DNA from 2 places in the Staphylococcus saprophyticus subsp. saprophyticus ATCC 15305 genome. Region 2 is predicted to be linked to the other one. Evidence: riboswitches for the same ligand, from Rfam matches in the RefSeq annotation. Region 2 holds a riboswitch; the other holds the start of a gene.
The links. Region 2 has a riboswitch for S-adenosylmethionine ahead of SSP_RS01430 (aminotransferase class I/II-fold pyridoxal phosphate-dependent enzyme). Riboswitches for the same ligand answer to the same signal wherever they lie in the genome.
Positions count from the first base shown of each region.

Region 1: it holds a riboswitch for S-adenosylmethionine, as region 2 does, so the genes downstream of both, SSP_RS00060 (homoserine O-acetyltransferase MetX) here and SSP_RS01430 (aminotransferase class I/II-fold pyridoxal phosphate-dependent enzyme) in region 2, are expected to answer to the same signal.

Region 1 is NC_007350.1:13,086-20,769, forward strand. Features, by position in the region: gene serS (serine--tRNA ligase) at 1-1,127, shown strand, start outside; gene SSP_RS00050 (AzlC family ABC transporter permease) at 1,443-2,144, shown strand; gene SSP_RS00055 (AzlD domain-containing protein) at 2,141-2,470, shown strand; SAM riboswitch class I at 2,582-2,680, shown strand; gene SSP_RS00060 (homoserine O-acetyltransferase MetX) at 2,742-3,710, shown strand; gene SSP_RS00065 (DUF2232 domain-containing protein) at 3,976-4,902, shown strand; gene SSP_RS00070 (DHH family phosphoesterase) at 4,917-6,884, shown strand; gene rplI (50S ribosomal protein L9) at 6,881-7,327, shown strand; gene dnaB (replicative DNA helicase) at 7,367-7,684, shown strand, end outside.
Region 2 is NC_007350.1:315,456-323,139, reverse strand. Features, by position in the region: gene SSP_RS01445 (heavy metal translocating P-type ATPase) at 1-1,954, shown strand, start outside; gene copZ (copper chaperone CopZ) at 2,000-2,206, shown strand; gene SSP_RS01435 (D-lactate dehydrogenase) at 2,257-3,255, opposite strand; gene SSP_RS01430 (aminotransferase class I/II-fold pyridoxal phosphate-dependent enzyme) at 3,281-4,438, opposite strand; SAM riboswitch class I at 4,497-4,605, opposite strand; gene SSP_RS01425 (transglycosylase SLT domain-containing protein) at 4,706-5,437, opposite strand; gene SSP_RS01420 (PTS transporter subunit IIC) at 5,963-7,006, opposite strand; gene SSP_RS01415 (6-pyruvoyl trahydropterin synthase family protein) at 7,521-7,684, opposite strand, start outside.

The sequences.
Region 1 (7,684 bases), 300 kb from region 2:
ATAAAGTGAGTGGAGAAATTGCTCAGAAAAAACGTAATAAAGAAGATGCAGACGATGCAATCGCAGCTATGCGTAATCTAGGTGATGAAATTAAAGTACTAGATGATACTTTAAATCAAGTAGATGTTGACCTTAATGATAAATTGTCTCGTATTCCAAATATCATTCACGACGATGTACCAGAAGGTGCTACGGATGAAGATAATATAGAAGTTAAACGTTGGGGTACACCTAGAACTTTTGAATTTGAAGATAAAGCACACTGGGATTTAGTAGAAGAGTTAGAGATGGTTGATTTTGAAAGAGCAGCTAAAGTCTCTGGTGCGAGATTCGTATTCTTGACAGGTGACGGTGCACAATTAGAGAGAGCGTTAATGAACTACATGATTACGAAACATACGACACAACATGGCTATACGGAAATGATGGTACCACAATTAGTTAATGCCGATTCTATGTATGGTACAGGTCAACTTCCAAAATTTGAAGAAGACTTATTTAAAGTAGAAAAAGAAGGTCTTTATACCATTCCAACTGCAGAAGTGCCATTAACGAATTATTACCGCAATGAAATCATTGCACCTGACGTATTACCAGCTAAATTTACAGCTCAATCAGCTTGTTATCGTAGTGAGGCTGGATCTGCTGGTCGTGATACACGAGGACTTATTCGCTTACACCAATTTGATAAAGTTGAAATGGTACGTATTGAAAAACCTGAAGATTCTTGGCAAGCACTTGAAGACATGACTCATCATGCAGAAGCGATTTTAGAAGAACTTGGTTTACCATATCGCCGTGTTATCTTGTGTACAGGAGATATTGGTTTTGGTTCAAGTAAAACATATGATTTAGAAGTTTGGTTACCAAGCTATAACGATTATAAAGAAATCAGCTCTTGTTCAAATATTACAGATTTCCAAGCACGTCGTTCAAACATTCGCTTCAAACGCGATAAAAATGCGAAACCAGAATTAGCGCATACTTTAAATGGTAGCGGGTTAGCTGTAGGTCGTACCTTTGCAGCTATCGTTGAGAACTACCAAAATGAAGATGGCTCAGTTACAATTCCAGAAGTGTTAGTTCCATTTATGGGTGGTAAAACAGTCATCCGTCCGACTAAATAAAAAACTGAAAGTAATGCTAAAAACGCGTAGCGACAATAGGTCCTATGCGTTTTTTTGTGCACTATCGAAAGGGTAGGGGAGGTGTAAAAAGTATAAAATAGCAAATATGATTAGGCGGAATTCAGATATATTTTAGAGGTATGTCTTAATTATTTCTAAAAATTCAGAGAAATATAAACAACGTGTTTTAAGCTTTTTAAGACAATCGTTAGTCTAACCTCACACAAACGGATGTCTAAAGATATTGCGCATTTAGAATCAGTTGTATTAGAATTGATATATTATTTTTGAAGTGCCATGAGAGGGTGGGTGTGTATGGAAAATGAAGCGCATGTAACATTTAAACAAGGTGTCAAAGCGTGTATTCCTACCTTGTTAGGATACGCAGGTGTGGGTTTATCATTTGGAATTGTTGCAGTTGCTTCAGGATTTAGCTTGTTGGAAATTATTTTACTGTGTTTGCTTGTATACGCAGGCGCAGCACAATTTATAATTTGCGCGCTTGTTATTGCAGGTACACCTATATCCGCAATTGTATTAACTGCGTTCATCGTCAATTCTAGGATGTTCTTATTAAGTATGACACTTGCACCAAGCTATAAAGATTATAGTTTACTAAATAGAATTGGGTTGGCAACATTGGTAACAGATGAAACATTTGGGGTTGCAGTGACACCACATCTAAAAGGCGAAAAAATTAATGATCGATGGCTACACGGTTTGAATATAACGGCTTATGTTTTTTGGACGATTGCATGTATTATTGGTGCTTTATTTGGTAAATACATCCATGACCCAGACGTATTAGGCTTAGACTTTGCAATAACGGCTATGTTTATTTTTCTTGCCGTCTCCCAATTTGAATCAATCAGGCGCTCAAAAGTTAAGATTTACTTAGTTCTGATTATTTGTGTCATTGTGATGATGTTGGGATTAAGTTTATTTATGCCATCATATTTAGCGATTATTTTAGCTTCTACAATAACGGCAGCACTTGGGGTGGTGATGGAACGATGACGACAACGATACATATGTTAACGATTATTATTTTATGCGGAATTGTGACATGGTTGACTCGAATTATACCGTTTGTGATGATTTCTAAAGTTCATTTATCTGAACGTGTAGTCAAATGGCTCTCTTTTATCCCAATTACATTGTTTACAGCGTTGATTATTGATGGTGTCTTGGTTCAACAAGAGGGCGTAATGGGATACACAATCAATATGCCATTTTTGATAACGATGATACCTACGATTGTAGTTGCCATCGTTTCAAGAAGTTTAACGATAACGATTTTAAGTGGGATTATTATTATGGCATTGTTGAGATGGGTTTTTTAAAGAATATCATTGATGAAACACAGGATATCCGTTAGAATTAGAATAATTAGAAAATTATGATATTTCCAATTTTTAGTCTGTCATACTTTCGTTTTATACAATTAAAATCAAATCTTATTTCGAGAAGCTGAGGGACTTGGCCCAGTGATGCTTCAGCAACCGGCTGTGTAGTACGGTGCTAAAACCAACGATACACTCGAATGATAAGTAATTATAACTTCTTACTTATGTTATATGAGTGAGAAGTTTTTTATTAAGTAGGAGGGAAATCATGACGAATTATACGGTAGATACTTTAGAATTAGGGCCTTTTACAACGGAATCTGGAGAACTCATATCTAATTTGAAACTACGCTATGAACATGTGGGGTTGAAAGGACAACCTTTAGTTGTTGTCTGTCACGCTTTGACAGGTAACCATTTAACATATGGGACAAATGATCAACCAGGATGGTGGAGAGGTATCATTGATGGGGGCTATATGCCCATCAATGATTATCAATTTTTAACTTTTAATGTAATTGGTAGTCCGTATGGTTCAAGTTCGGCATTAACAGATGCTGATTTCCCTCAAACGCTCACGTTAAGAGACATTGTACGTGCAATTGAAATAGGCATAGAAACGTTAGGATTTGAACACATTAATATTCTCATTGGTGGTTCTTTAGGAGGCATGCAAGCGATTGAATTATTATATAATCGCAAATTTAATGTCGATAAAGCCGTTATACTTGCTGCAACGGATAAAACATCATCCTACAGTCGAGCGTTTAACGAGATAGCGAGGCAAGCCATTCATTTAGATCCTAAAAATGGTATGAGTATCGCTAGACAATTGGGTTTCTTAACTTATCGATCATCTAAAAGTTACGATAAGCGCTTTTCACCAGATCAAGTTGTCGCCTATCAAAAACATCAAGGTGATAAGTTTATGAATCATTTTGATTACGCATGTTATTTAACACTGCTGGATGTCTTGGATAGTCATGATGTCGATAGAGGACGTGATGATGTGGATGAAGTATTCCGTAATTTAGATACGAAGGTTATGACAATGGGCTTTACCGATGACTTACTTTATCCTGATGACCTTGTTCGAGCAGTCGGCGAGCGCTTTAAATTTCATAAACATTTTTTCGTTCCTGACAATGTAGGACATGATGGATTTTTACTTAACTTCAATGATTGGGCGCCGAATCTATATCACTTTTTAAAAGTCTATAAAATCAAACGTAAATGAACTAACTAAATAGATTTAATTTTTGGGATGTGCCGGTTGTCTTCTTACTACTAAATAGAGGTGAGAAACAAGTTGGTTACATCCTATTTTTGTGTGAAATATAAATAAGTTGTTGTTAGTGAAGAAGCGATTGATATATAACAATGATTTCTAAGGATTATAGTGAAGGTGTATTTTCTGAATAGAACTTCTATATAAAATGGGTTGCCAATAATTGTATAAAAGTTTTAAAGAGGTTAAAATAAAGGGTATAGTCAAAAATAGTATGGGAGTGGCGAATTTGTTTTCTAAAATATATCCTAAAGCAACTGTGCTTAGTATTCTAACGCTAATCGTAGTCGCTTTGGCTTTGCATATATTACCACCGCTTGGTCTTGTATTGAGCGCGTTTGCGACAATTCCTGGCATTATCTTATGGCATAAATCAATTGAATCATTCGGATTGACAGCTGTCGTAACGGTTGTATTAACAACTTTACTGGGTAATATATTTGTATTAAGTATCATGGTCCTCGTGCTCATTACGAGTTTCGTTGTTGGCCAATTATTAAAAGAAAGAACATCTAAAGAACGTATACTATATATAACGACTACATATATTAGTATGATTTCATTAATTGCATTTATGGGACTGCAAACGTTTGATAAGATACCAAGCGCGACAGTTTTAATGAACCCAATAAAAGATCAAATGCATCAGGTTATTTCAGGTGCTTCAGTTGGTAACGAGTATAAACAAATGCTCGAAGAGGGATTCCGTCAATTGGCAGTTCAGTTACCAAGTATGGTAATCATTGCAGTTTTTCTACTTATTTTAATCAATTTAATTATTACTTTTCCAATTTTACGTAAATTCAAAATCGCTACACCAATATTTAAACCATTATATGCTTGGCAGATGAGCCGTTCATTATTATGGATATATATTATTGTCTTGATTTGTGTTATGTTTGCAAGCCAAGCTGGTACTTTCCAAAGTATCGTTTTAAACTTTGAAATTGTGTTATCATTATGTATGTATATTCAGGGGTTAAGTGTTATTCACTTTTTCGGCAAAGCAAAATCAATGCCACTCGTACTTACTGTGTTACTAATGGTTATAGGGACAATTTTAATGCCATTAACACATATTGTAAGTCTCCTGGGTGTAATCGATTTATGTTTTAACTTAAAAAGTATCATTAAAAAATGATTTGAGGTGGAAGAATGAACCGTCAATCCACTAAAAAAGCGTTGATTTTACCATTTGTAATTATGACGCTCACGGCAATTGCGCTGGTTGTAGTTTGGTTTGTTTTTAACCAACTCGTAGCAGGTATAGCGACGATTGTATTAGTGATTATTATTATAGGGACAGCATTTATGGTAAGACAAGCTTTACAAAAATTAGACAGCTATGTGGACAATTTAAGTGGTCATATCTCTGAAGGTAGTAATTTCGCAATTAAAAATCTACCTATCGGAATGATTATCTTAGATGAAAATGAAAACATAGAGTGGATGAATAGATTTATGTCGGAACGTTTAAATCGTAATGTAATTTCCGACCCAGTCAACGAAGTATATCCTAATATCTTAAAACAATTAGAAAAAACACAAGAAATAGAAATTAATGAAAATGAATACCACTATCGTGTGCGTTATTCAGAAAAAGAACACGTGCTTTATTTCTTCGACATTACAAAAGAAGTCTATACAAATGAATTATATGAATCATCTAAACCAATTATAGCGACATTATTCTTGGATAATTATGATGAAATTACCCAAAATATGAATGATACGCAAAAATCAGAAATTAACTCAATGGTTACGCGCGTCATCAGTAGATGGGCAACGGAACATAATATTTACTTTAAACGCTATAGTTCGGATCAATTCGTGGCATATTTAAACCAAAATATTTTAAACGAAATTGAAGCAACTAACTTTAGTATTTTAAGCCAATTACGTGAAAAGAGCGTAGGTTATCGCGCGCAATTAACATTAAGTATTGGTGTGGGTGAAGGTTCTGAAAATCTAATTGATCTTGGAGAACTTTCTCAATCTGGCCTAGATTTAGCACTCGGTCGTGGTGGCGACCAAGTTGCGATTAAACACATAAACGGTAATGTACGTTTCTATGGTGGTAAGACTGACCCCATGGAAAAACGTACACGTGTAAGAGCGCGTGTTATCTCACATGCACTTAAAGATATCTTAATGGAAGGCGACAAAGTGATTATCATGGGGCACAAACGTCCCGATTTAGACGCAATTGGTGCAGCAATCGGTGTATCCCGTTTTGCGATGATGAATAACCTAGATGCCTATATCGTTTTAAATGAATCTGATATCGATCCGACGTTACGACGTGTTATGGATGCGGTAAATGAAAAACCAGAACTTAAAGATCGTTTCATCACTTCAGATGAAGCATGGGATATTATGACTTCCAAGACAACACTTGTCGTTGTAGATACGCACAAACCAGAAATGGTCATCGATGAAAATATTTTAAATAAAGCCAATCGTAAAGTAGTCATTGACCATCATAGACGTGGTGAAAGTTTCATTTCGAGTCCATTACTTGTATATATGGAACCTTATGCAAGTTCAACAGCAGAACTCGTTACAGAATTACTCGAGTATCAACCAACAGAACAGCGTCTGACACGTTTAGAATCAACGGTCATGTTTGCCGGCATCATTGTAGATACACGTAACTTTACATTACGTACCGGCTCTAGAACATTTGATGCGGCAAGTTATTTACGTGCACATGGTGCCGATACAATCTTGACGCAACATTTCTTAAAAGATGACCTTGATACGTATATTAATCGTACTGAATTGATTCAAACAGTGAAACTACAAGATAATGGTGTTGCCATTGCACATGGTTCAGATGAGAAAATCTACCATCCTGTTACAGTTGCACAAGCTGCCGATGAACTGTTAAGTTTAGATGGTGTAGAAGCTTCTTATGTAATTGCAAGAAGAGAAGACAATGTCGTAGGTATGTCTGCGCGTTCACTTGGTGCAGTCAATGTTCAGTTAACAATGGAAGCACTTGGTGGTGGAGGTCATTTAACGAATGCAGCAACACAATTAAAAGATGTGACTGTTGATGAAGCAATTGAAAAATTACAACAAGCTATAACAGAACAAATGAGTAGGAGTGAAAATTCATGAAAGTAATATTCACACAAGATGTTAAAGGTAAAGGTAAAAAAGGCGAAGTTAAAGACGTACCAGTTGGTTACGCAAATAACTTCTTATTGAAGAAAAACATGGCAGTTGAAGCAACGCCAGGTAACTTAAGACAATTAGAACAAAAAAATAAAGCTGCTGAAGCAGAACGTCAACAAGAAATTGAAGATGCTAAAAAATTAAAAGAACAATTAAGTGAGATTGAAGTCGAAGTATCTGCTAAAACAGGTGAAGGCGGTAAATTATTTGGTTCAGTAAGTACCAAACAAATCACACAAGCATTACAACAACAACATGACATTAAGATTGATAAACGTAAAATGGACTTACCAAATGGTATCCATGCATTAGGTTACACTAACGTACCAGTTAAATTAGACAAAGAAGTTGAAGGTACAATTCGTGTACACACAGTTGAACAATAATAACGGATTGAGATATGAGGTGTAAGCGCAATGGATGGAATGGATGGAATGTACGAACAAAATCAAATGCCACACAGTAATGAGGCTGAACAGTCTGTCTTAGGTGCCATTATCATAGATCCAGAATTAATCAACACTACTCAGGAAGTATTACTTCCTGAGTCCTTTTATAGAGGGGCACACCAGCACATTTTCAGAGCAATGATGAACCTCAATGAAGATAATAAAGATATCGATGTCGTTACCATTATGGATCAGTTATCCCAAGAAGGACGATTGAATGAAGCGGGCGGTCCTCAATATCTTGCAGAATTATCAAGTAATGTGCCGACCACACGTAATATTCAATATTATACG
Region 2 (7,684 bases):
CGAAAAAAGTTCACAAAAAGAATTAGAATTAAGAAGCAAATTAGTTAAATTAATCATTTCTGCAGTGTTGGCCGCGCCACTCTTGCTAACAATGCTTGTACATCTTTTCGGTATACAAATTCCATCTATTTTTATGAATCCTTGGTTCCAATTTATATTGGCAACACCGGTTCAATTTATTATCGGATGGCAATTTTATGTTGGAGCTTACAAAAACTTAAGAAATGGCTCAGCAAATATGGACGTACTCGTTGCATTAGGTACAAGTGCCGCCTATTTCTACAGTTTATACGAAATGGTCAAATGGCTATTTAATGCTAATGTGATGCCTCATTTATATTTCGAAACAAGTGCCGTATTAATTACACTTATTTTATTTGGTAAATATTTAGAAACTCGTGCAAAAACACAAACGACAAATGCATTAAGTGAATTATTGAATCTTCAAGCCAAAGAAGCGCGCGTTTTGCGGGACAATAAAGAACAGATGATACCGCTAAACGATGTGGTTGAAGGCGATTATTTAATTATTAAACCTGGTGAAAAAATACCTGTAGACGGTAAAATCATTAAAGGAAAAACGTCTATTGATGAATCGATGCTAACTGGTGAATCCATGCCAGTTGAAAAAGTGCAAGATGATAACGTTATCGGTTCAACTATGAATAAAAATGGTTCTATCACTGTTAAAGCTACGAAGGTAGGAAAAGATACTGCCCTCGCGTCTATTATTAAAGTTGTTGAAGAAGCACAAGGTTCGAAAGCACCGATACAACGTCTAGCCGATGTTATTTCAGGTTACTTTGTACCTATCGTCGTTGGTATCGCAGTACTCACTTTTATTATATGGATTGCATTCGTTCAACAAGGTCAATTTGAACCCGCATTAGTTGCCGCAATTGCAGTACTCGTCATTGCGTGTCCTTGTGCACTTGGTTTAGCAACACCTACATCAATCATGGTAGGAACTGGAAAAGCTGCAGAAAACGGTATTTTATTTAAAGGTGGCGAACACATTGAACGTACCCATCAAATCGATACCGTCGTACTTGATAAAACAGGTACGATAACCAATGGGAAACCAGTAGTCACTGACTTTGATGGTGATGAAGAAGCTTTGCAATTATTAGCTAGCGCAGAAAAAGGTTCAGAACATCCTTTAGCAGATGCCATTGTAAATTATGCCCAAACGATGAATATTAAATTATTAGATACAACTGATTTCGAAGCGGTACCTGGGCGCGGTATTAAAGCAAATATATCTGGCAAAAATTTAATTGTTGGTAACCGTCAATTTATGAACGACGAAAATGTCGATATAAAAGATTCAGAAGACATCATGACTCAATTTGAAAAATCTGGTAAAACAGCAATGTTAATTGCAATCAATCAAGAATATAGAGGGATGGTTGCCGTTGCAGATACAGTCAAAGACTCAACTGCTACTGCAATTAAACAATTACATGATCTCAATATTAAAGTCGTCATGTTAACCGGTGACAATGAACGTACAGCACAAGCTATTGCCAATGAAGTTGGTATCGATACAATCATTGCCCAAGTATTACCAGAAGAAAAAGCAGCAAAAATCAAATCACTCCAAACCCAAGATAAAACCATTGCGATGGTGGGTGACGGCGTTAACGATGCACCAGCACTCGTACAAGCCGATATTGGTATTGCTATTGGTACTGGCACAGAAGTCGCTATTGAAGCCGCAGATGTTACAATTCTAGGCGGTGACTTATTATTAATACCTAAAGCCATTAAGGCAAGTAAAGCAACCATACGCAATATTCGCCAAAACTTATTCTGGGCATTTGGTTATAATGTTGCAGGTATACCTATCGCCGCACTTGGTTTGCTCGCACCATGGATTGCTGGTGCAGCCATGGCTCTAAGTTCTGTTAGTGTAGTAACAAATGCGTTAAGATTAAAACGTATGAAATTATAAATGATATATAATACAATCATACGACTTTATGAGGAGGTGATTTATATGGCTACAGAAACAATTCAAGTAGAAGGCATGAGCTGTGACCATTGCAAACATGCTGTAGAAACTGCATTAACTGAGCTTGATGGTGTATCAACAGCTGACGTTAGTCTAGAAGCCGGTAATGTTAAAGTAGATTTTGACGATGACAAAGTTACAATGCCTCAAATGAAAGACGCAATAGAAGACCAAGGTTACGATGTTAAATAAATATAAAAGAAGGGACGCTTAGTCATTTAAGCGCCCCTTCTTTTATATATTTAATTTACTCTTAAACGCGTGTCACCTGTTTTTATGACTTCCATCGTTGCATCTAATGCATCAACAATTAAATTTTCGACAGCGGCATCTGTATAAAATGCAATGTGTGGTGAAACAATGACATCTGGTCGTTCAATCAATTGCTTTAACATATCATCATTAAATGCTGTATGACGTTGATCACTAGGGAACAAGCCTTTTTCACCTTCATACGTATCTAATGCTGCACCTTTTATCAAACCTCGATCTAAAGCATCGATTAATGCACTTGTTTTCACAATTGTACCTCGAGCACAATTAATAAATACAGAACCTGGTTTAAATTCATTGAATAAAGTTTCATCAAACAAATAATCATTTTCCTTACTAGCTGGAATATGTACTGTTACGATATCTGCATTTTGGATTGCTTCATTGATGGTACTTGCATAAGTTAAAAAGCTTCTATAATCATCATTAGGTGCAATGTCATAAGCCGTTACTTCAGCGTCAAATCCTTGCGCAAATATCTTAGCAACAATTGAACCAATGCGACCTGTTCCAATGACAGCAACTTTCAAGTCTCTAATAGAACGTGATAATATATCCGGTTGCCACCTAAAATCATATTCAGCAGTTTTTTGTTGAATGTCATTATAATTACGAACTAGATTGAGTGCTTGTGACACAGTATATTCCGCAATTGAATGTGGTGAATAAGAAGGTACATTACTAATAATCAAATTATATTTTTCCGCCAATTCAAAATCATAAATATCAAAGCCAGCACTACGTTGAGCAATTTGTTTAATCCCAAAATCATGTAATTGCTTATAAATGGTTTCGTCCAATGGTATTTGTTGCGAAATAGACACACCATCAAATCCTTTTACACGTGAGACAGTTTCACATGTTAATAAATCTTCATCTAAATCGACTTCTACTTTATGCTTATTAGACCAAGCTTCAATGAAAGCTTTATCCTCATTTCTAACGCCAAAAAGTTTTATACGCGTCATGTTAGCATCCCCTTTAAAATTAATGTTATTCATACAGATGTCTCAGAGATTGGATTCTCTCGGCAGCTACTTTCAATTGCTCATCATCAAGCGCTAATGATATACGCACATAGTTTTTACCATGTTCACCAAACGGAATACCCGGTGCAACAAGTATGGATTGCTCTTGTAATAAATAGTCAACAAATGATTCCCCATCAAAATTTGGCGGCGTTTTTAGCCACAAGAATATACCACCTTTCATCGGTTCAAATGGAATATTTTCTTCCTTTAACTTCGCTTCAAAAGTATCCCTACGTTGTTTGAAAATATTACTTTGTTCGTCCAAGAAATCATCATAGTGATTCAATGCATAGGTCGCTGCATCTTGTAACGCACCAAACATACCCGCATGCGTGTGTGTGTGATATTTTTTCAACGCTTGAATCATATCTTTATTGCCTACTGCAAATCCAACTCTAAAACCGGACATATTATATCCTTTAGATAATGAAAATACTTCAATCGCTAAATCTTTTGCACCTTCTGTTTGTAAAATACTCGGATTTTTATGATCAAACCCAAATGCACTGTACGCAAAATCATGAACTATTTTAGTCTTTGTACCTTTAAATTGCGCTACAGCCTCATCAAATACAGCTTGTGTAGCTACTGATCCAGTAGGATTATTTGGATACGTTAAATAGACTAATCGCGTATTTTTCAATATATCCCTATCCACTTTATCCCATTGAGGCAAGTAATATGGTGGTTCTAATACGAGCGGTTGTGGATGTGCATCAGCTAATAAGACACCCGCCTTATAATCTGTATAACCTGGATCTGGTAGTAGTACATTTTCACCAGGATTAACAATACAAGATGGTAAAGCTACCAAACCATTTTTAGTTCCGTACAAAATACAGACTTCATCGTCTTTATCTAACACGACATCATATTGCCTTTGATAAAAATCTACAATCGCTTGTTTAAAAGTCTCTTTACCATGAAATGCTACATACTTTTGATTATTAGGCTCTCGCAATGCATCTGTAAAACAATCAATAATCCCTGTTGGTGTTTCTCCATCTGGTATACCTACCGCCATATTAATTAAAGGTAACGGCCCATGTTCAACAGGCTGCCCCATCGTTTTTGCAAAATAACTATCTGGTACTTGTGCTAATCTATCCGAAATCACCATCAAAGTCCTCCTAATAAAAAAACTATATACCTACGAAAGTGGCATATAGTTTACATGTCACCTATCTTTCAAGTAGTATTACTTGTTGGACGAAGCACAGTACTTCTTTACAAAGTCTGTTGCTGAAGCTTCACAGGGCCAATTCCCTCAACTTCTCTGGATAAGTTTTGCTTTTAAATTACTATTAATTTTATCAGAATATTCAAACATGTCAATGCAAAAAAAGAGCGACTCTAAAGAGTCACTCTTTGTCTATATAATTAAATCTTACCAAGCAACCCATGCTCCAGCACCTTGGTTATTATAAACTTCAACAGCTTTATCCATTTGATCTTGAACTGACATACCTGCATGTTCACCATGGCCTAATAATTGGAATAATCCGTATGCACCTGATGAAGCATTAACAGCATTTGCGTTACCGCCACTTTCACGTTGGATAACACCTTTCCATTGTGAAGCTGATACACCAGTACGTTCTGCCATTTGATTAGCAATTGCATCAATACTTGATGTTGATGTTGTAGTTGTTGTAGTTGTTGATTTAGTTGAAGTACTTGTTTGTGCAGTTTGAACGTTTGTGTTAGATGAAGCTTTAGGCGCTTCAACAGCTGCTACTTCAGTGTTACTTGATTGTTGTTGTGTACGAACTTCGTTAGCTGAAGTTTCGTTAGTGTGTGTAGTTGCTTGAGCAGTTACATCTTGGATAGTGTTAGAAGATGCACTTTGAGCACCTGCAGTTGTATAATTCCATGACCAAGTTTGGCCATCAGAAGTGAAAGTATATTCGTTTCCACCTAATACGAAATCATAGTTATACGCACCAGCGTGTAATGGTTTTTCATTTAATTGCTCTGGGTTGTTTTGAGCTAAGTCAGCTAAATGCGCTTGGTCGATATTTTCTTCTGATGCATGCGCTTGATTGTGATCAGCTGTTGCTGCATATCCTGTTACACCTAATGCTACTGCTAATGATGATGCTAAAATTGTTTTCTTCATAATAAAAAAATCCTCCAATTAATTTCTTTTTAAGTTAAATTATATTTTCGTTAAATTATTTATCGTATGTGCTGAAATCTTTTAAATTTAATGTCTTATCTTTTCGCCACAAATAATATACCATAAATTTCGTTCAGTTATATTACACTTACTTAACAAAACGTTACAAATCAAATTCCACTTTGTAACATTACGACATATTTGTTTTATTTTGTAATGCTAAATAACTATTGATAGATAAAAGGATATTATATGAGTATATGATATAAAGCGATTAAATAAATTTACATTTAAGAAAATCATATATTCTGAAATATTACAAATCACACTTTTGTTACATAACTGTAAAATAACAAAAAGACAAAAAAATTATATTTTGGAGTAAAACTTGCAAATTTTTTTGTTTAAATTAAAAAAAGACCACTGATGGGTGGCCTTTTTTAATCATTTTATATTTTTTTATGTAACGACAACCTTATGCTTTATTACAAAATATGACACACATTTTAAGCAAATTGTGTAACCTTACGCTAAGAACTTGAAGATTTCTCTATCATATATTTTCAATATCTTCATATATAACGTATTAATTAAATACCCCATAACAAATGGTACGACAAAAAATGCAATAAACACAAAAACTAAATTCAATATTATTGAATGTTCCATAAATCTAAAAGCACTGATCGGTCCAACTAGTCCGATAATACCAAAACCAGCTGATTCCTTTGTACCTCCAATACCAATTAACCCACCAACTAAACCTGTAATAAGCGCATTGGTAAAAATAGGTAACAATATAATAGGATGTCTGACCATATTCGGAATCATCATTTTGACGCCACCTAAGAATATCGTAAGTGGTACACCCGCTCTATTTATTTTAAGTGTGCCTGCTACTAATGCACCTTCACACGCAACAATACCTAGTGAAGCTGAACCTGCAGCTAAGCCATTGATACCAATAGCTAAAGCAGTCGCAACTGTGGAAATTGGTGAAATAATAATAAAGCTAAACACTAATGCAATGAGCATTGACATAAGGACTGGCTGCAACTCAGTAAAAGAATTTACTAAGTTCCCAATACCTGTTGTAATCATTTGGATATATGGTAAGGTAAATACACCAATTACACTTGCGATGACCCCCACAATGGTAGGTAAAATAATTAATGTCAGACTGCCAAATTTTTCTCCTACTAATAATATTAAAAATACTGCAATCGCTGCAGTAAGCATTGTATTAATTAAATCTCCAACTCCAACTAATAACCACACGCCATCTTTGAATTGTGCTGCGCCGCTTCCTACAAATGCAGAGCTAGCTACGACTGCAGTTGCTAATGGGCTTAGTTTGAAACGCATGGCAATTAAAGCACCTACTAATAAAGGAACTGTAAATTGAATACTTTCCACAACTTGCAATAAAGTTGTAAATACTGAAGATTTTGGTGCAAAAAGTTTAAATAATTCTCCCAAGATCGCATTAGGAATTAAACCTGCAACAATAGCAATTGCTACACCTGACAGAACATTATATAGAAATTGTTTTGGACTTACTTTAATCATAGAAGTTCCCCCCTAAGCTGAAATAGAATACTACCATATCATATTTTCTTAATTTTCAGAATATTTATTTTGTATTATTTTTCACTTTTACTAAATTCATCACAGGGGTGATTTCATTTAGTAGCAAACACAAAACATTGGAGGAACTCGACTTTCTAAAAATCGCATCCTATATCAAGCTAATTTTAAGTGTTTTCTAAAACGATATATATCAAACTAGCGAGTCTAGGACATAAATAGTGGTCCTAAACTCGCTTACATTTAGGCATTAGCAGATAGTTGAATTGAAAATGTAAATCCTCTCGTATTTAAAGAAACTAATTTTTTCATTTTTATGGAAACGTGTCGTACTGATACATAAGCCAAAACTTAGATATGCCACATAAAAATGCTAGTAAGACTTATCCATGAGCTTTAACTTAATCATCCTTGCCTTAATTGCATAGGTAGAACTAAGAAATCTCTATTAGAAATTTTGATTTCTGTTCTACTCACACTTTTTATATCGTCATTTTTATTTATCCATTAATTCTGTTGTTAACACTAACCCCTGTGTATCCGTTTCAAAAAATTCTAGCTTTTGTAATGAATTATTTTCAGGTAAGTGTTTATTAAATTGATGCCAAATCCAAATCGCAATATTTTCTGCTGTTGTATTCATCTCTGGCAATGTTTCAT